DNA from 2 places in the Desulfitobacterium sp. THU1 genome. Region 1 is predicted to be linked to the other one. Evidence: predicted binding sites of a transcription regulator. Region 1 holds the regulator's gene; the other holds the start of a gene.
What was found. The regulator CtsR, encoded in region 1, represses protease genes until heat stress. The targets are predictions, from matches to a motif close to AAGGTCAANNAAGGTCAAAT.

Region 1 (9,744 bases):
CAATAGGAAAGCATTAAGGTAAAAACCTAACGCTCCAGCTAAAACCGTGATGATACCGCGTACAATTTTGCGAATCATCATTTCACCTCCTTTATCATTATTTTGGCTGAAATCTTTTACCATTATACTAGCATTTACCATATATTTTCAATTCTAAAATTTAGGCAAGAAGCCCCTTTATTCGCTGTGTCATTTCATCAGCTTTCACACCCTCGGCCAAAACCAATTCACTGACCAAGATTTGACAGGCATTATCATACATTTTTTTCTCCCCTGTTGAGAGACCTTTTTCATGATCTCTTTGTGAGAGACTGCGCACCACCTCCGCTATTGAAAAAATATCGCCGCTTTTGATTCGATCCATATTGGCTCGATAGCGTCTATTCCACGCTAAGACAGGAAGCGTACTTTCATTTTCGAGAATCTTAAGCACCTCAGGTACTTCATCAGATGAAATCACTTCCCGAATGCCTAGCTGGTTTACATTATTTAAAGGAATAAAAACCTTCATATTCCCTATCGGAATATTCATGACGTAATAGCGATGGGACTCTCCAAGAACCTCTCTCTCTTCGATGGCTTCGATCACTCCTGCTCCATGCATTGGGTAAACTACTCTATCTCCGATACAAAACATTGAGATCCCCCCTTACGCTCATTATAGCAATAATCGAATAAGGGGTCAAAAATTTTTTAATTATATCATAGACAACCTGCTCTGTCAATTTCTTGTTTTCCCTGGCAGGATTGTAGAAAATTGACAACTCCACCAACCGCTCGTTATAATTAAGGTGTCAGAAAGGAGTGAGGAAATAACTTATGGATAATCTCACAGATCGCTATCAAACTCTCGTTCAATCCCTCCTGATTCGTCACCAAAGCATCTTAGATATCATCACCAAGGGACAGGAAGCCTCCTCTCGAGTCAATCGAGCTGTGGTGAAGAGTGTGACCGATTGCGGCTGCTTAGGTATTGATGCCCATAAGAAACCGATCCCGGAAGAGGCGAGCATGCAAGACTTGAAGAACTTGCTGGACAGCCAACTCGATGGAAAGCTTTGCGAAAACTGCCAAGACATCATTGAAGCAGAACTTGGGGAACAATTCTTTTACATAGCTGCTTTAGCCAACACCTTGGATATATCCCTAAGCGAGGTCCTTGCCAAGCAGGAAAAGAAACTCTCCACCCTGACCATCTTTAACCTTACTTAGTTCCACTCAATTCTGACGTATCCTCCCGCACCCATTCGTTAAGGACTAATATGAATTTTGAGCCGTATCTTTTTGAAGATACGGTATTTGTTTTTTAGGCCATAAACATGACCTCTAGGACTCAAACATGACTTGAACTGCTTCTTCGACGGTCTTTACTGGAACAATCGCAAAATTATGAGTAGATTTTACAGCGGCGATATTGATTTGCGGGAGAATGCAGCCTTCAAAGCCTAATTTCATAGCTTCTTTCACCCGGTTTTCAATCTGAGCAATCCCTCGCACTTCACCTGTCAGTCCCACTTCACCAATGAGAGCATAGCGCTTCAGGGGACGATCTCGCATACTGGAGGCAATAGCTGCAATACAAGCTAAATCAACCCCCGGATCATCAATGCGTATTCCGCCGGCGATATTGATGAACACATCCTGAGCTCCCAAATGAAAACCCACCTTTTTATCAAGCACAGCCAAAAGCATCAAGACCCGGTTATAATCAATCCCCGTGGCTGTTCGACGAGGTGGCCCGTAGGTCGTCGGGGTGACCAAGGCTTGAATTTCTACCAACAGAGGCCGAGAGCCTTCCATGACTACTGCCACAGAGGATCCCGGTGCCGTGGAAGAATTCTCTCCCAAAAAGGCTCGAGAGGGGTTGGGTACCTCAAGCAAGCCGTCTTCGTGCATCTCAAATACCCCAATCTCATTGGTAGAACCGAAACGATTTTTCACAGCCCTCAACAAACGATACACATGATGGCGATCCCCTTCAAAATAGAGGACCGTGTCCACAATATGCTCTAAGACCCGAGGTCCGGCAATGGCTCCTTCTTTTGTCACATGGCCCACTAAGAAGATCGGAATCTCTTCTTCTTTGGCTATGCGCATGAGGAAAGCAGCCCCTTCGCGAACCTGACTCACACTCCCCGCTGCTGCCTGCAGTTCTTCCAAGACCATGGTTTGGATAGAATCAATAATCAAGAGTCCCGGCTTCATGGCTAGGGCAACATCTTTGATAACCTCTAGCCGAGTCTCCGTCAGAATATGCAAGTGAGATTCAGTAATTCCTAGACGCTCCGCTCTCAGCTTGATCTGCTTTTCGGATTCTTCTCCGGAAATATAGAGTACGTCCATTTTTTTTGCTAACAATCCAGCGGTTTGCAGGAGCAGGGTAGACTTGCCAATTCCCGGCTCCCCACCCAAAAGTACAAAGGAGCCCGGCACAATGCCCCCGCCCAAGACTCTATTCAGCTCTTGGCAACCAGAGCTTACTCTTTCTTCTTCCTGAAGCATAATCTCGGTCAAGGGCGTCGCCCTTACCCCTGTAGAGGTGCGCTTAGCGGTAGAACGTTCTAAGATCTCTTCCACTAAAGTATTCCATTCCCCACAACCCGGGCATTTTCCTAACCAACGAGCACTTTCTTGCCCGCAGGCTTGACAAAAAAACCGCGTTTTTATCTTCGCCAAATAGGTATCCGCCTTTCTCTACCATCGATCATCTCAACTTTACCCTTATAAGAAAATACGTTTGGTCATTCAATTTTTAAGTCCAAGTACCTATTTTAACTAATTGTTCGATAATTCGTTAGCTCGATATTTCGTTTGCAGAAAGTTCTAGGCTAACCCTGAGGTTAGCCTAGAATAGGTATATCCTTTATTTTACCATAAATCTTATACAGTACCAAAACTTAAAGCACTAAAATTTAAACTGACAAGAAATCCATAGAAATTATTTTTCAGAAGTCACAGCTTTCTTGCTTTTGCGAGCCTTTACTGCGGAGAATTTCATTTTATCCTCTTCAGCAGTGACCTTGATCTTGTCCCCGGGTTTAAACTCCCCAAGGAGGATTTTTTCGGATAGACTGTCTTCGATCAAGCGTTGAATAGCTCGGCGGAGAGGGCGGGCACCATAGGTTGGGTCATTACCCTCCTTAGCGATAAGCTCCAGAGCACTCTTCTCCACTTGTAGATCATAGTCTTGTTCCTTCAGACGGGTGTTGACTTGTTTCATCAGAATCTCAGTAATCTTCAATAAGCCTTCAGTTTGCAGGGAGTGGAAGACCACAGTCTCATCAACCCGGTTAAGGAATTCCGGACGGAAGGTCTTTTTCAGCTCCTCCATGACGCGCGCGCTCATATTCTTATATTCTGTATTTTCATCGCGGCGGTTAGCAAAGCCCAAAGCTTCCTTCTTCATCATGGAAGCGCCCACATTGGAGGTCATAATAATTACTGCGTTGCGGAAATCTACGGTTCTGCCCTTGGTATCGGTAAGACGCCCATCCTCTAAGACTTGCAGCAAGATATTGAAGACCTCAGGGTGAGCTTTTTCAATTTCATCCAACAAAATGACACTGTAGGGTTTACGGCGGATTGCTTCCGTGAGTTGACCCCCTTCATCATGGCCAATATAGCCGGGAGGCGCTCCCACTAAGCGGGATACTGCATGCTTTTCCATATACTCGGACATATCGATACGTACTAGATCATCGTCCTCACCGAATAATGCTTCAGCTAAAGCACGAGCGAGCTCGGTCTTCCCTACCCCAGTAGGTCCAAGGAAGATAAAGGAACCTACGGGACGTTTGGGGTCTTTCAACCCTGCCCTGGCCCGGCGTACAGCACGGGATACGGCCTTTACAGCATCCTCTTGTCCGACCACCCGTTGATGAAGGGTCTCTTCAAGGCGGAGGAGTCGTTCGCTTTCTTCTTGAGCCAGCTTCTTCACAGGGATTCCTGTCCAGCTCGCCACGATCTGAGCGATGTCATCGGCGGTTACTTGACTTTCGTTAACATCCCGCTTGCTCTCCCAAGAGTTACGCAATTGGGCAAGCTCTTCCCGAAGTTGGTGTTCTTCATCACGGAATTTAGCAGCCTTTTCAAACTCCTGGCTGGAGACAGCGGCTTCCTTTTCACTCTTGAGAGCATCAATCTTTTCTTCTAACGATTGCAGATCCGGAGGAGCAGTAAAGGCTGTCAAGCGAACCCGAGAAGCCGCTTCGTCCATCAAGTCGATGGCTTTATCCGGCAGGAAGCGGTCGGAAATATAGCGATCAGACATCTTCACCGCAGCTTCAATCGCTTCATCGGTAATCTTCGTCCGGTGATGGGCTTCATAGCGATCCCGTAAACCATAGAGAATCTGAATAGCCTGCTCGACAGTAGGTTCGCCCACCTTAATGGGTTGGAACCGCCGCTCAAGGGCCGGATCCTTTTCTATATATTTACGGTATTCATCTAAGGTGGTAGCCCCAATGCATTGCAGTTCGCCACGAGCTAAAGCCGGTTTTAAAATATTAGCAGCATCGATAGCCCCTTCCGCTGCTCCGGCACCGATCAGGGTATGAAGCTCATCGATAAAGACGATAATCTTGCCATCGATTCGTATTTCTTCCATAACCTTTTTGAGGCGTTCTTCAAATTCTCCACGATACTTACTACCGGCGACCACAGCAGAAAGATCCAAGGTGACCACCCGTTTGCCCGCTAAGGTCTCAGGTACTTTATTCGCAATTATCCGTTGAGCCAAGCCTTCCGCAATTGCAGTTTTTCCCACACCCGGTTCACCGATCAGAACTGGATTGTTTTTGGTCCGGCGGCTGAGCACTTGTACTACCCGCTCAATCTCATCATCCCGGCCCACTACCGGATCCAGCTTGCCATCCCGAGCCTGCTGAGTTAGATCGCGACCGAATTCGTTCAAAGCCGGGGTGTTTGAGGGTCCGGCATTTTTGGCACTTCCATTGCTCGGGGCACCGTTAGGCATTGGGGTATCATCAGGCTGCCCACCCAGCAACTGGACCACTTGCTTCCAGATTCTCTCCGGGCTTACCCCGAGATTGCGCAAGACTCGCGCGGCGACCCCTTCCCCCTCCATAAGGAGACCGAGGAGGAGATGCTCTGTACCTACATAACTCACCCCATGACGGCGAGCTTCTTCGCTAGCTAATTCTAAAATCCGTTTGACCCGGGGAGTGAGACTAACCTCGCCTTCATATGGCTCGCCAATACCGGTTAAATTTCCGATTTGCTCCCGGATCTTTTCCGGGGTTACCCCTATTCCTAAAAGTGACTTAGCCGCAATTCCTTCACCTTCATCGACTAAGCCGAGTAGAAGGTGCTCTGTCCCAATGACGTTAGAACCCATGCGTTGGGCCTCTTCTGCAGCAAACTGCAGAGCTTTCAATGCCTTTTCCGTAAATTTCTCATTCATTATGGTTTCCACCTTCCATATTGGTCTCTTTAACTTCACTCATGGCCATTCGCACAAAGTTGGCCCGCTGCTCATCCCGTTGCTCAGGAGTGAGTTCTTTTTCTAAAATGTATTGCAAGGAAGCAGGCAGGGTCTCCACTAGCAAGGTGCTAAAGCTACGCTGGTGAGGAGGAAGTATACCCATGTCTATCCCCAGACGATCTAGGGATAAGCTTTGCAGTGCATCCTCCGATTTGAGTAGCCTAGCATTTTCTAGTGTACCCCTTGCCCTCCAGACCTTATCTTCCAGAGTAACTCGGGCCTCTCTAGCCAAGCTCTCCCGAGCATGAATTTCTTGCTCAACTATCTGAAGAGTCACCGCCTCCAGATGGGTCAGTGTATCCTCTTCGCTCTTGCCTAGGGTAATCTGATTAGATACCTGATAGATATGCCCAAAGGCTTGTGAGCCTTCTCCGTAGAGTCCCCGTACCGCCAAACCCAGTTGATTAAGGGCTCCCAGTAGCTGCTGAACCCGATGGGTCATGACAAGTGCCGGGATATGGACCATCACCGAGGCCCGCATGCCTGTTCCGACATTTGTGGGGCAAGCGGTCAGATAACCTTCGTTTTCTCGATAAGCCAGATCCAAGCGATGTTCTAACTCATCGTCTAAGGTATTCGCCAAGTGAAAGGCCTCTTTTAATTGATTTCCCGGGAGTAGGACCTGAATTCTGATATGATCCTCTTCATTCACCATCACCGATGCCCGATGATCAGGATTTATGGCTACCCCCCGAGCTCCTCTTGCACTCACAAGGGCCGGACTGATCAAATGTTTTTCGATAAGGACATATTGCTCAATCGCGGTCAAATCCTTAATCGAGTAATAGGTGAGCTTCTGACCATCAATCGCTAGCTCTTCTAGTTGCTGAGAAACCTTCTTCTCAACCTCTTGGGAGGCTTCCTCGGTAAGTCCTAAAGGAAAAGGAACTCCTTCTAGATTACGGGCTAGACGAATTCGGCTGCTCAAAACCACCGGCATATCCGGCCTTTCCTTCATCCATTCACTGTGTTTTAGCAAGTGTTCTTTTCTCTCCATCGTCTCACTCCCCCAGCTTCTGCTCGAGTTTACGAATCTGATCGCGAACCGTTGCCGCTGCTTCAAATTCTTCATTGCGAATGAGTTGCTGAAGCTTTTCTTTAAGCTTTTTGACCTCCATCTTCTCTCGGAGGGACGCTCCTTTGCGGGCGGGAATCTTACCAACATGGTAGCCGCCCCCGTGGATCTTCCGCAGGATGGGCTCCAGCTCCGCTTGGAATTTATCATAACAGCCACTGCAACCTAGCTTACCGGCTTGGGTGATTTCAGAAAGCCGACGTCCACATTGCGGGCAGGCTTCTTCCTGCAAGGCTTTAGAGTTAGTCGTCACACTAAAAAGCGACTGCAAAAAATCCGGAATGATTCCCGGGTTGAAGACGAAGCTTACTTCCGGGGCGTTTTTAGCGCATTGATCACATATAAAAAGCTTGACCATCTCTCCATTGTCTATTTTGGTGATTTGGACATTAGCCTCTCTTTGCTGACAATGTTGACATAGCATGTGGTTCCCTCCTGTTCTCAGTGCAAATCCTCACGGCCTAGGGTTAACAGGATCCGCTTCATGATATGAGCTCGTAGGCTATTGGTTTTGATATTCTCCAGTCCTAAGGTGTCTCGGTGGAGAATCGTCTTGATAATTTCCTCTTCCCGTCGCGTGACAAGTTCATCTTCATAGAGACGCTGCAATAGATCATTCGCGCGATTCTCCGTTAACTGATTGCCAATTAACTGTTTCATGATGTTTTGGAATTCCCCATCATCACTAAAGCTCAAACGAACAATCCTGAGATAGCCACCACCACCCCGACGACTCTCCACTAAATAACCTCGATCTATAGAAAAGCGAGTTTCCAGCACATAATTAATTTGAGATGGAGCGCAGGAAAATTCCTCCGCAAGAATACCTCGCTGGAGGGTGATAAAGCCCTCTGTTGATTGTTCTATGATTCGCTTCAAATGCATCTCAATACGGTCCGCAAGATTTCCCATATACGACACTCCCTTGATCATGACATTCTTTGACCTTATGACCTTCTCTGACCTTTAATAGTATTCTACCCCAAAATGTTCTTTTTGCAAAGACTCTAAAGAACTTTTTAAAGATTTTCTTCCCCGAGTCCCTAGCCTATCTTTTGCAAAATCCATACATCCTCATTCGTCATACTAAAAATACAGTAAAATAAAAAACTTCGTCTTTGCCTATTAGGCAAAGACGAAGTATGCCCACGTCCCTAAGGTAATACACCCCATCACCGATAATAAGATATACACTTTTGCACCTGACCAAAAAAGCGGCGGATCACCCTCGTTATCCAGATCATTCTTGTCTGGCTCAGGATCATTTTGAGTAGTAAACTTACTTCTAACCCGAGGTTCATGACTAAGAGAGACGGATGCGTCCTTTGGGACTGCCGGATCAATGGTGCTTCGTAAAGGGCCTTCCGATCGAGCGGAAAGATCCTCCCAATGAATCGTTCCTTTTAATAAGTAATCAATCTCTTCAGGTGTCAACCGAATCTCTTTTTCTTTCATAGCTATCTTACGCTCCTGTTGCTGGGTTAGTCTTGCACTTCTTGGTATTCTTTATTAAAGTAAAAAACCCTGCTCCTGGGAGCAGGGCTAAAGTCCTATTTTATGAGCAGGACCGGGCAGGGTGCCTTTTGGAGAACGCGCTGACTGACGCTACCCAGTACAGAACCTGTGATTGGTCCATAGCCGTGACTACCGATAATCACCAAATCAATCTCATCCTGCTTGATCTGATCGATGATCTTCATGACGGGATGGCCGATCTCTAAAACTGTACGAACAGGCACCTCTCCCGTATCAATCCCCGCGAGGGTAGCCTCCAAGGCCAATTCAGCGTTTTTCAAGATATCTTCTTGGGACATGGTAAATCCATAGGACACAGTATATCCCCAAAGGGCCTGTGGTGTATAAGTAACATGCATAAGTACGATCTCTGCTCCGAATTGTTTTGCAAGTTCAAGAGCTGTTTTATAAGCACGTACCGAAAATTCTGAGGCATCGGTTGGGACGAGTATTTTTTTGTACATAGATAATCCTCCCTTCTATTGAAAGACTCCTGTTCAGGGAATTCTTTCTTGTCTTAATTTTAAGTAGTTATTTTTCAAAAAGCAACTTATAATAGTAATTTGAAACGCTACATTTAAAAGATATCTGAAATTAATATGATTAAAACGTTTAAAACACAGAAAGAAGTGGAGAACTTGCAGTTCGCTTTAAAAACATCACGCTATGGCTGGAGCAGTTGGAGCATCTTAGTCATAGCCTTTATTACTGTCTTTTTTCATCGACTATCGGTGGGTTCAGTGGCTGATCAGCTGACCCAAGAAATCCCCATGAATGCCTTAACTCTAGGGAACTTGACTGCTATGAACTATTACGCTTATGCCCTTATGCAGATTCCCGTCGGCATTCTCGTTGACCGCATCGGTGTTCGCAAAATTAACTTCTGCGGACTCTTGATTACTGCAGCAGGAAGCATCCTTTTTGGTTTAGCTCATAATTTAGAAACTGCCTACCTCTCCCGTTTCTTAGTCGGAATCGGTTCCTCAGTCATCATCGTCTCGATCTTTAAGATTCAAGCCACTTGGTTTCCCCTCTCACGTTTCTCAGCCCTTTCAGGGCTTACCTCCTTTTTTGGGAATTTCGGCTCTTTGCTCGCTCTCTACCCACTGTCCTTTGTATCTATGGCCTTTGGCTGGCGAAATGTCTTTTATTGGATGGCGGTCGTATCCCTGGTTCTTGCCATCTTGGTCCTTTGGGGCGTACATGATGCCAAGCCCAAGCTTAGGGATCCTGACCGAGATGAGCAAAAAAAGGCCTCCCCCCAAGTAGCGACCACCACCGAGATCACCTCACAAGAGCGGATCAATCCTCCTCAGGAGAAATCCGTCCCCTTTATGAGCTTCTTAAAAGAAAGCTTACGCAGTGTGCTCAAAAACCCTCGAACCTGGCCCAATGTCCTTACCCTCTTTGCTTTTACCGGTTCCAGCACCACTTTGCTGGGGCTTTGGGGAATTCCCTTAATTACGCAAATTTACGGTCTGGATAAAGCAACGGCTGCCGGATATGTGACTTTTGCTACCTTTGGCTTTATTCTCGGAGCTCCCCTCGTCTCCCTATGGGTTCGCTTGCTGAAAGGTATTCGCCCTGCCCTCTTAGCCGGCACGGGTCTCAATCTTCTGCTATGGACCTATATCACAGTGATTGCGGCAGG
Region 2 (9,744 bases), on a different contig from region 1:
AAACTCCTATTACAACCCCTTTGGGTATCAGCATACCCTTAAGCCAGATTGCTGAAGTCAGCATCGAGCGCGGACCCACGGCTATTGAGCGGGCAGACCAAGCTCGTGTCGTGCGGGTCACCAGTGATATTGTAGGTAGTGATTTGGCGGGGATTACCAGTCAGATTCAAACTAAGCTGGATGGCTACCAACTACCCAATGGCTACGTCTATGAAATGGGCGGAGAAAACGAAGAGATGATGCAATCCTTCGGAGATCTGGGCATGGCATTAGTCTTAGCTATCGTCCTCGTCTACATGATTCTAGCCGCACAGTTTGAGTCCCTGATCCATCCCTTTACGATTATTTTCTCCCTACCCATGGGCTTCTCAGGAGGAATGCTGGGACTCTTTATTACCGGCAGCTCCATCAGTGTTCCAGCCTTTATCGGGCTCATTCTACTCACAGGTATCGTGGTCAGTAATGCCATCGTCTTGGTTGACTATATCAACAAACGCCTCGAGATGGGGGATGCTCGTGAAGAAGCCATTGAAAACGCCGGTCCCGTTCGTTTGCGCCCCATCATCATGACCTCACTGACCACAGCCCTAGGTCTTATCCCCATGGCCCTAGGCATGGGCGAGGGCTCAGAAACCATGGCCCCCATGGCCGTCGTGGTAGTCTTCGGTCTAACCTTATCCACGGTCTCGACACTCATTCTCGTCCCCGTAATCTACACCATGAACGACGACTTCAAAAACTTCTTAAAGCGCAAAGGCAAGCGCAAAGCAAAAGTCGTGCCCGCTGTATCGGCGGAGGTTCAAGCGTAAATCATATAACCGATACGAAAATGGCCTAGAACAACGGTCTCCAAACCGCTATTCTAGGCCATTTTTCCATTCTACTCTTCTTCCTCCTCATGCTTATACTTACTAAACTCCAGCTCGACCTTCCGCAGGTGCTCATAGGTCAAGCGGCGAGCTAGATCAGCATTCTGATCACGAATCGTCTCGTAGATGCTGCGGTGATCCTCAAAGAGACGGGCGGTGGTTCCCGCTGTAGCCGACATCCACAGAGCACGCGTCACCTGCAACGTTTGTCCCATAATTTCCTGAACAGTATTCATCATCCGATCGAGAAGGGGATTATCGGTGGCCTTGGCTAAAGTCAGATGGAACTTAAGATCAAGAGCTTCACTGTTTTTAGCCTCAGGTAGGTCTGCCTCCATTTGCTCAATAAGATCCTTGAGAATGGCTAGGTCCTCTTCCTTGCGGCGCTGAGCAGCTAAGCCGGCAGCTTCCACCTCTAAAGCCTTACGAACCTCGAGAATGTTCTGCAGTTTATCTTTTTCCAAAAGGAGAATAAAAGTCAACGGTTCAATAATGGCGTTAGAAGCATTAGCCTTCACAAAAATGCCCCCGCCTTGGCGAATCTCTAGGATACCAGTTAAGCTAAGAGCTGCTAATGCTTCGCGTACTGAGGTGCGTGAAACTTGGAAACGCTCAGCAAGCTCGTTTTCAGTAAGAAGCCTATCTCCGGCACAAAGGTCCCCCTTCACAATGAGGCCCTTGATTTGCTCTAAAATGATTTCCGTGGTGCGTTTACTCTTAATGGGTCGAATATCCATCTTTACTACCTCACAAATTCAAAAAAGTGCGTCGTATTTTCATGAGTGCATTATGTCATAGTGTACGTATTTGCGTATTTGCTTCATAATAATGTTTATGTCGAAGGTTATCTCTTTTTTGTATAATTCTTACTTATCTTAAAATTATACCACAAAAGGTAAAGAAGTAGCTAGTGAAAACATGAACATAGTGAAATCTGAAAGTTTTCTCTAGTCGAAAAGTTCTTTTTTTCCCAAAGTAGGAATCTATCTAAATAGCACGAATAAATTAAAGTAATTAGTTAACCTATCATAGGATGGTCAGACCAGTAAGTTCATTTTTAAGGAGGATTTAATGCTATGTTAAAAGCGGAAGCTTTGAACGAACTCATCCAAGTTTTGGGAAAAGAACATGTCATCACGGAACATGAAGAACTTTTGACATATTCCTACGACGCTACTGCAGCAATGCCCCGTCAAACTCCGGATGTATTCATCACCCCCCAGACTACCGAGCAAGTCTCGGAAGTTATGAAGATCGCCACGAAATACGATCTGCCTGTTTATCCCCGTGGGTCAGCCACGAACCTCAGCGGTGGCACTATTCCCATCGAAAAGGGCATCGTCATGTCCATGCTGCATATGAACAAAATCTTAGAAGTGGATGAGGAGAACCTCACTGCATCCGTACAACCAGGTGTCATTATCGCTGACCTAAACAATGCTGCCATGGAACATGGACTTTTCTATCCTCCCGATCCCGGCACAGTAAACACCGCAACCATGGGTGGCTCTGTTTCGGAATCCTCCGGTGGCTTACGTGGACTGAAATATGGTGTGACTAAGCACTATGTCATGGGTATGAAGCTGGTCCGTGCCAACGGAGATATCATTAAATGGGGCGGCAAAACCGTGAAGAATGTGACCGGTTATGATCTGACCGCCTTATTCACAGGTGCTGAAGGCACCCTAGGTATTATTACAGAAATTCTTGTTAAGCTGAATCCGGTGCCTGAAGCGAAGAAAAGCCTCCTCGGTGTCTTCGATGATATCGATAAAGCCGGTAATGCTATTTCAGCGATTATTCGCAATAAGGTTATTCCGGCAACTCTGGAAATCATGGACAATATCACCATTCGCACCGTAGAAAACTTCACCCATGCCGGGCTTCCCGTCGATGCTGAAGCGATTCTGCTCTGTGAAGTGGATGGTTATATAGAAGCCGTAGAGCGTGAGGCTGCCCTAGTAGAGAGGATTCTCAAAGAGCAAGGTGCTGTAGAGGTCAATATTGCCAAGACCGACGAAGAGCGGGATAAGATCTGGTTCGCTCGTCGCCAAGCCCTACCGGCACTCGCCCAACGCCGACCCACCACCGTATTAGAAGATGCTACCGTACCGCGCAGTAAGATTCCTGACATGATCAAGGCCATTCGGAAAATCGCTGACAAATACAACCTCTTGATCGGAACCTTCGGCCACGCCGGGGACGGCAACCTGCATCCCACCATTTTAACCGATGAAAACGACAAGGAAGAAATGGAACGTGTGGAAAAGGCAGTCGAAGAAATTTTTGAAGTGGCTGTATCCTTCGGTGGTACCCTTTCCGGAGAGCACGGTATCGGCATGGCCAAAGCTAAGTTTTTACCCTTAGAGTTTGGGGAAGCCGGCGTAAAACTCCTTCGGGATATCAAAGAAGCCTGTGACCCGGACTATCGTATCAACCCCGGCAAAATGGTGAGGAGGGACTAAGGTGAGTATATTCAGTTCACTTGACTCCATCCAAGACGAATTAAGTAAATGTATGAAATGCGGAAACTGTCAAGAGGTTTGCCCCATCTATAAAGAAAACCGCCGCGAAGTCTCGGTGGCCCGGGGTAAGATCAGCTTGATTCAGATGGTCATGAGTGGTGAAGTTGATCTCACAGAAGGAATCGCTGATCGTTTATCCCTCTGTACCACCTGTATGGCGTGCAATAAGATTTGTCCTTGTGGAGTCCGATTTGATAAAATTATTTTGGCCGCTCGGGCTGAAGCCGTGCGTAAAAAAGGATTACATCCCATTAAGAAGATAGCTTTTAATACGATTAAAGCTTATCGACTCTTTGACTTTGGCATGAAAGTCGGCAGCACCTTCCAAGGGCTAGTTATGAAACGTGTCCATGGCAGTGATAAAGGTGCCCGTTTGCGCATCAATATCGGTCTAGGTAAAGATAATATCTTACCGAATCTGGCTGCTCGCCCCTTAAAAGACGAATTGCCTGAAGTCACTAAAGTCGACAACCCCAAAATGAGAGTTGGTTATTATATTGGCTGCATGACCAACTATTTCTATACCGATATGGGTAATGCGGTTGTCTCTGTCTTAAAAGAAAACGACTGTGAAATCGTCGTCCCTAAGGATCAAGGCTGCTGCGGAACTCCCGCTGCCGTCAATGGCGATGTGGAGTCAGCTAGGGAATGCGGACGACGCAACCTCCGGGCCTTCGAGAAACTGAATCCTGACGTCATCGTCTCCAATTGTTCCTCCTGCGGTGAAGCTTGGAAGCACACCTTCCCACAGCTCTTCGACGATGAGCCGGAGATGAAAGCTTTAGCCGACAAATGGGCAGCTCGGACCTATGATATCGCTGAATTCCTCATTCATAAGGTTCCCTTCAAAAAAGAAGGTCTAGGACCTGTGAAGCGTAAAGTAACCTATCACGATCCTTGCCATTTAAACCGTGGCCAAGGAATCAACAAAGAACCCCGGGAAATCCTCAGATCCATCCCTGAACTCGAGTTTATTGAAATGAAGAAACCAGACCGTTGCTGTGGAATGGCCGGATCCTTCTACCTGGTCCATCCGGATCTGTCCGGTCAGATCGGCGAAAAGAAAACTGCGGATATTGCGCAAACTCATGCCGATACCGTCGTCACCGGTTGCCCCGCTTGCCGCTTGCAGTTGACCAGTGGGGTTATGAACGCAGGCATAACTGAAAATGTCATGCATACTGTACAAATCCTTGCTGAATCCTATGAAGCAGGAAAAAGGTAAAGTGTGAATTGGGGTCAGGCTCCTCTTTTCACCAATTGGACAGAAGGAAGCAAGGAAGTTGCCAGACAACCCTTAGCACAAGAAGAGCAGTGTGAACGTGAGTTTGCACTGCTCTACCTTTATAACTCTTTCCTAAATTCCACATATAACAAAATCAATCTTGCCATTTAAGAGGAAAACTCTTTTTTTTGTAGAAATAAAGTAAGCATGTTTTTAGGAGTTGGTTGCAATTTAATTTTACATACTGGCAATACTATAGAGGAGTGAAAACATGGATTTAACAGCGGCTATCGCTAATGAAATTGTTGACTTTATTTATGAGCAATGTGGGTATCATAGTATCGTCTGTGATAAATCGGCGCGGATCATTGGTGATTCGGCAAAGACACGAATTGGTGTACTGCACGGCGGGAGTCAAAAGATTCTCTCCAGCAACCAAGAAACTGCTGTCATTACTGCTGAAGATGCAGAGAGATCCGGAGGATCTTTGAAGGAAGGTTACAGCATTGCCATTAAGCTCAATGGAGAGAAGATAGGTAGTTTTGGAATTGCCGGCCCCTTAGCCATAATTACGCCCATTGCTAAGGTTGCCGCAGGAATGGTCATTAAGACGCTCAGAGAAGATGAAGTCAAAAAGACCCTGCGCGATCAAGTCCATAGCCTCACAGCTGCCCTGGGTCAAGCTGCGACAGCTATTGAGGAAATGGTCGCCTCTTCACAGGAAGTGGCCTCCATCAGCCAAGCAGTCTCCTCGAAAGCTCAGCAGGGATATGAGCAGGTTAAAGCAACGGAAGAAATCCTAGACTTTATCCGTCGCGTATCTAAGCAGACGAACCTTCTCGGCTTGAATGCGGCCATCGAAGCTTCCCGAGCAGGAGAACACGGACGGGGCTTCCAGGTCGTAGCGGGAGAGGTCCGCAAGTTGGCCGAAGACAGCAACCGTTCAGCTAATGATATCCAGATGATGCTTCAAAACTTCCAAGATACCATCGAATCAGTCACCGAGGGCGTGACCGAGAGCGGTAAAATTAACCTCGAGCAAGCTAAGCATACCCAAGACATTTCGGAAATGGTCGAAGGAGTTAAAAAGGTAGGTTATCAATTGACACAGCTTGCTGATGCACTATAATTCCATTATGATTAATAATTTGTCGGTATTTTTTATTTGACCTTTTTTGACCTTTGTACTAAAATAAGAATATCAGGACAGGATAGACTGAGACAAAAAATTAGGATAAAGAATACAAGGGGGATTCATAATGAGCTATTTGGTGCCTATGGTTATTGAACAAACTAATCGTGGAGAGCGTTCCTACGATATTTATTCCCGGCTGCTTAAGGATCGGATCATCTTTTTGGGTGGACCGGTCAGCGATGATGTGGCCAATGTGATTGTAGCTCAACTGCTGTTCTTAGAAGCTGAAGATCCAGAAAAGGATATTTTCTTATACATCAATAGTCCTGGTGGCTCCATCTCTGCCGGCATGGCTATTTATGATACTATGCAATATATTCGCCCGGATGTGCATACCATCTGCGTCGGTTTAGCAGCAAGCATGGGAGCCTTCCTTTTAACCGCCGGAGCAAAAGGGAAACGGACAGCACTTCCCAATGCGGAAATTCTCATCCACCAACCCTTGATTGGCGGCGGCGGTATTTCCGGTCAAGCCACCGAAATCGAAATCCATGCTAAGCATTTACTCCGTATCAAAGAACGGATGAATCGCATTTTGGCTGAACGTACCGGCCAAACCATGGAGCGCATCGAAGCCGATACAGACCGTGATCGCTACATGACAGCCGAAGAAGCCAAGGCTTATGGTCTTATCGACGAAGTCTTGGAAAAACCGCTGCAAGCAAAAAAATAAAAAAATGGGGACTGGTTTTCAACGAGAAAGTCGTTAAAGAAACCGGTCCCTTCTGTTAGAGAACTTCGATTTAGGAAGGATCAAAGGGGATAGAGTATGCGAAAAATCAAAAAGGCCATCATCCCAGCAGCAGGCCTTGGCACACGTTTTTTGCCGGCAACGAAAGCCCAACCCAAAGAAATGCTGCCGATCGTGGATAAACCAACTATTCAATACATCGTTGAAGAAGCTGTTAATTCAGGAATCGAAGATATCATTATCGTCACCGGGCGCAATAAGCGGGCCATTGAAGATCATTTTGATCGTTCCATTGAGCTCGAAACCTTTTTGCAAAAGAGCGATAAAAATGAGCTTTTGGATATGGTCCAAGATATCGCGCGACTGGTGGATATCTACTATGTACGTCAAAAAGAAGCCCTGGGCCTTGGCCATGCAATCTACAGTGCTAGGAAATTCATCGGGGATGAACCCTTCGCAGTGCTTTTGGGTGATGATATCATCCATTCGGAAGTGCCCTGTCTGAAACAAATGATCCAAGTATACGAACGACATGGTGCCAGCATTGTGGGGGTGCAGCAAGTCCCCCTTGAAGACGCCTCGAAATACGGAATTGTTGACGGCGTGCTTTTTGATGAGAGTATTTATCGAGCTCAGGATTTAGTGGAAAAACCCCGCCCAGAAGATGCCCCGAGCTCCCGCTTAGCTATTATGGGCCGCTACATTCTTAACCCTGAAATTTTTGACATCCTCGAAAACCTCCCTCCCGGCAAAGGGGGAGAGATTCAACTGACCGATGGACTAAAGGAGCTGGCCAAGTCCCAAGAAATCCTTGCTTATCAATTTGATGGTCAGCGCTATGATGTGGGAGACAAGCTAGGCTTCGTCCAAGCCACCATCGAATATGCCCTCCGTCGGGAGGACCTCTCCGAGCCCCTCATGAACTACCTAAAACACCTCATCAAGTAAAGAAGTGAATCAAGTGTGTGAGTCAAGGGGACAGGTTCCTGTTTTCATCAGAAAACGGGTATCTGTCTTTTTGCTTTTATCTCACTTATTTTGCCTCTTTGAATCTATCCCCTTGACCCAATTATTTCCCTAGTTTTTAAAAAGTGGGACCAGACCCAGCTTTTCATCTGGAATTTGCTGTTACTATTTCGCGAAAGCTTGTACCCTTGGGTAAACTACTGACAAATCGGACAGGCTGAGGGCGGAAAAAGGGTAGAGGCGTGCAGGAAAAGCGACAGGTTTTCCTCCTAAAAATTGGTAATATATTAGAGAGCTATTGATTACTTAATAAAGGAGGGAGATTCATGGAGTTCGACAAAAAGAAGGTCCTATCTCTGGCGGGAACCCTCGTATTGGCCGGTGCGGTGGTTGTCGGCGGGATCTATGGACCGAGTGCCTGGAAGGTCTTTATGAATAAGGCAGCGCCTGAGAAAGACTCTGTCGTAATTCAGGCACCACCTGTTGAAGGCGCGAACCCTCAGGATCCCAGTACAGCTGAGAGTCCACCTGGGCAAACCTCTGGAGTAAGCCCTGCTGTAACTGTGACTGATCCACCGGGAATTAATGCTACTCCACAGGGAGATGTCTCAGGGCCAAAGAAATATAAAGAGCCCGACACCAAAGACATCAACTTAGCCCCATCTGTCGCCGGCTTTTTTGGCGAAAACGGTTTGAGTCAAGATGCTCAGAATCTTGTGTTTGGTGCGGCGTGGAATATCCATCAATATGTGGATGGATATTTATACGGACCGAATTCCGGTCCGCAGATGAACGAAGAAGACATTAAACGCTACATTGTTTTCCACAAATCACTGTGGGATCAACGACTAAAGAACGAACCGAATCAAGCGGCACAATTTAAGGAATACGTAAGTGCCTTATTGAATCGTGGCGCTGATGCGTTTAATGCGAAAGACAAAGTTCGCATCGAGCAATTCCATCAAGAGCTTCATGATTTGGACGCTCATCTCTTGCGTGACGATCAGAGTGCGAAGATTTACGGGGCCACCCCATTTGCCACGAAACGGTAGAGGATTCAACTTTTTATAACAATTACAGGAACGATATACAATTTAGCTAAAGCAAGGATTTCGGTAGCTATCGTGGCTGAGTTTCCACGAAGGTTTGAATGCAAAACCGTGGCGGGCAGAGGACCGTTCGATTCACTGGAGAGCAATTATGCATGAGATAGAGATAAAATTATGGGGTAGACTGACAACTGAATATGGCTTGAGGAGTACGGAAAACGTATGAAGAGAACCCTATATGGGTTACGGTCCTCAGATTAATTCTGATTAAATTGATGCTGAGGCTATTCTAAAGTGACGATCTACGCACCAGCCGGCGTAAATAATAGGCGAAATATTTCTTGTCGAGAATCTATGGCATTGAGTGAGAGCGGCTTTAAGCGCTTAAGGCCGAGAGGCTCAAAACGACAGAGAGGTTGAAGCGGTGAAGTAGATTCGCTTCAGGTGAAACTATGATAAATGCGCGCTTTAATGAAGAAGATCTGACCATCGGGGGCCAGATCTTCTTCGTTTAGTTTTCAGCAGAGTTTTACTTCTGGTTAGATAGGAGCATGGGGCCCAAGTTTTACCGCCATATTTTGGAACTGTCTTCCGATTGACTTATATGAAGGGTTAAGGTAAAATGAATACAAGATATTTAGATTATTTTCTAAATATCTAACTAGTCCAGAAGCATAGTTAAAGGGGGGATTTCATGTCTCCGCTCAACGAGACCTTTAAGGCACTCTCCGATAAGACGCGACGTCAGATTCTCAAGCTTTTGCATGCCGGAGATTTGAACGCTGGAGAAATAGCCGATCATTTTGAGATGACCAAGCCCAGTATATCTCATCATTTGAATTTGTTGAAGCAAGCAGATCTTATCAGTGACCGAAGACAAGGCCAAACGATTATCTACACCTTGAATACCTCAGTATTTGAAGAGATCATGGGCTGGTTTTTAGAATTTACAGGGAAGCATCCCGATGAGTTGGATTTTAATCAAGGTGAGGAAGCCTTTGAGGAAGCACCACCAAAGACGGATAAAAGCAAATAATCAGGCTAAGAATTAATATGGACTTCGTAAATTACTAAAACCTTATTATACCGAGGGGGAAGACCTATGGAAAATATGGAAAATGCCAATAACCAAAACCGCAACGGTCGAATTGCAAAAATATTATCCGGTCTATTTGTTCTCATCAACATTATCGTTGGGGTGTGGGCCTATCCCAAGCTACCGGA

Region 2: clpP (ATP-dependent Clp endopeptidase proteolytic subunit ClpP) is a predicted target of CtsR. The motif match lies at 5,783-5,802, and genes of this name have one in related genera.

What each region holds. Positions count from the first base shown of each region.
Region 1 covers NZ_JBBWUA010000009.1:58,567-68,310, forward strand. The annotation lists gene AAC978_RS09475 (PIN/TRAM domain-containing protein) at 1-78, opposite strand, end outside; gene AAC978_RS09480 (CarD family transcriptional regulator) at 161-637, opposite strand; gene AAC978_RS09485 (DUF1573 domain-containing protein) at 820-1,212, shown strand; gene radA (DNA repair protein RadA) at 1,327-2,676, opposite strand; gene AAC978_RS09495 (ATP-dependent Clp protease ATP-binding subunit) at 2,939-5,422, opposite strand; gene AAC978_RS09500 (protein arginine kinase) at 5,415-6,500, opposite strand; gene AAC978_RS09505 (UvrB/UvrC motif-containing protein) at 6,505-7,002, opposite strand; gene AAC978_RS09510 (CtsR family transcriptional regulator) at 7,020-7,490, opposite strand; gene AAC978_RS09515 (hypothetical protein) at 7,704-8,033, opposite strand; gene AAC978_RS09520 (universal stress protein) at 8,129-8,557, opposite strand; gene AAC978_RS09525 (MFS transporter) at 8,693-9,744, shown strand, end outside.
Region 2 covers NZ_JBBWUA010000001.1:265,487-275,230, forward strand. The annotation lists gene AAC978_RS01205 (efflux RND transporter permease subunit) at 1-809, shown strand, start outside; gene AAC978_RS01210 (FadR/GntR family transcriptional regulator) at 881-1,606, opposite strand; gene AAC978_RS01215 (FAD-binding oxidoreductase) at 1,946-3,334, shown strand; gene AAC978_RS01220 ((Fe-S)-binding protein) at 3,336-4,619, shown strand; gene AAC978_RS01225 (hypothetical protein) at 4,623-4,790, shown strand; gene AAC978_RS01230 (sugar diacid recognition domain-containing protein) at 4,891-5,748, shown strand; gene clpP (ATP-dependent Clp endopeptidase proteolytic subunit ClpP) at 5,879-6,487, shown strand; gene galU (UTP--glucose-1-phosphate uridylyltransferase GalU) at 6,584-7,453, shown strand; gene AAC978_RS01245 (hypothetical protein) at 7,798-8,523, shown strand; gene AAC978_RS01250 (autorepressor SdpR family transcription factor) at 9,215-9,556, shown strand; gene AAC978_RS01255 (SdpI family protein) at 9,632-9,744, shown strand, end outside.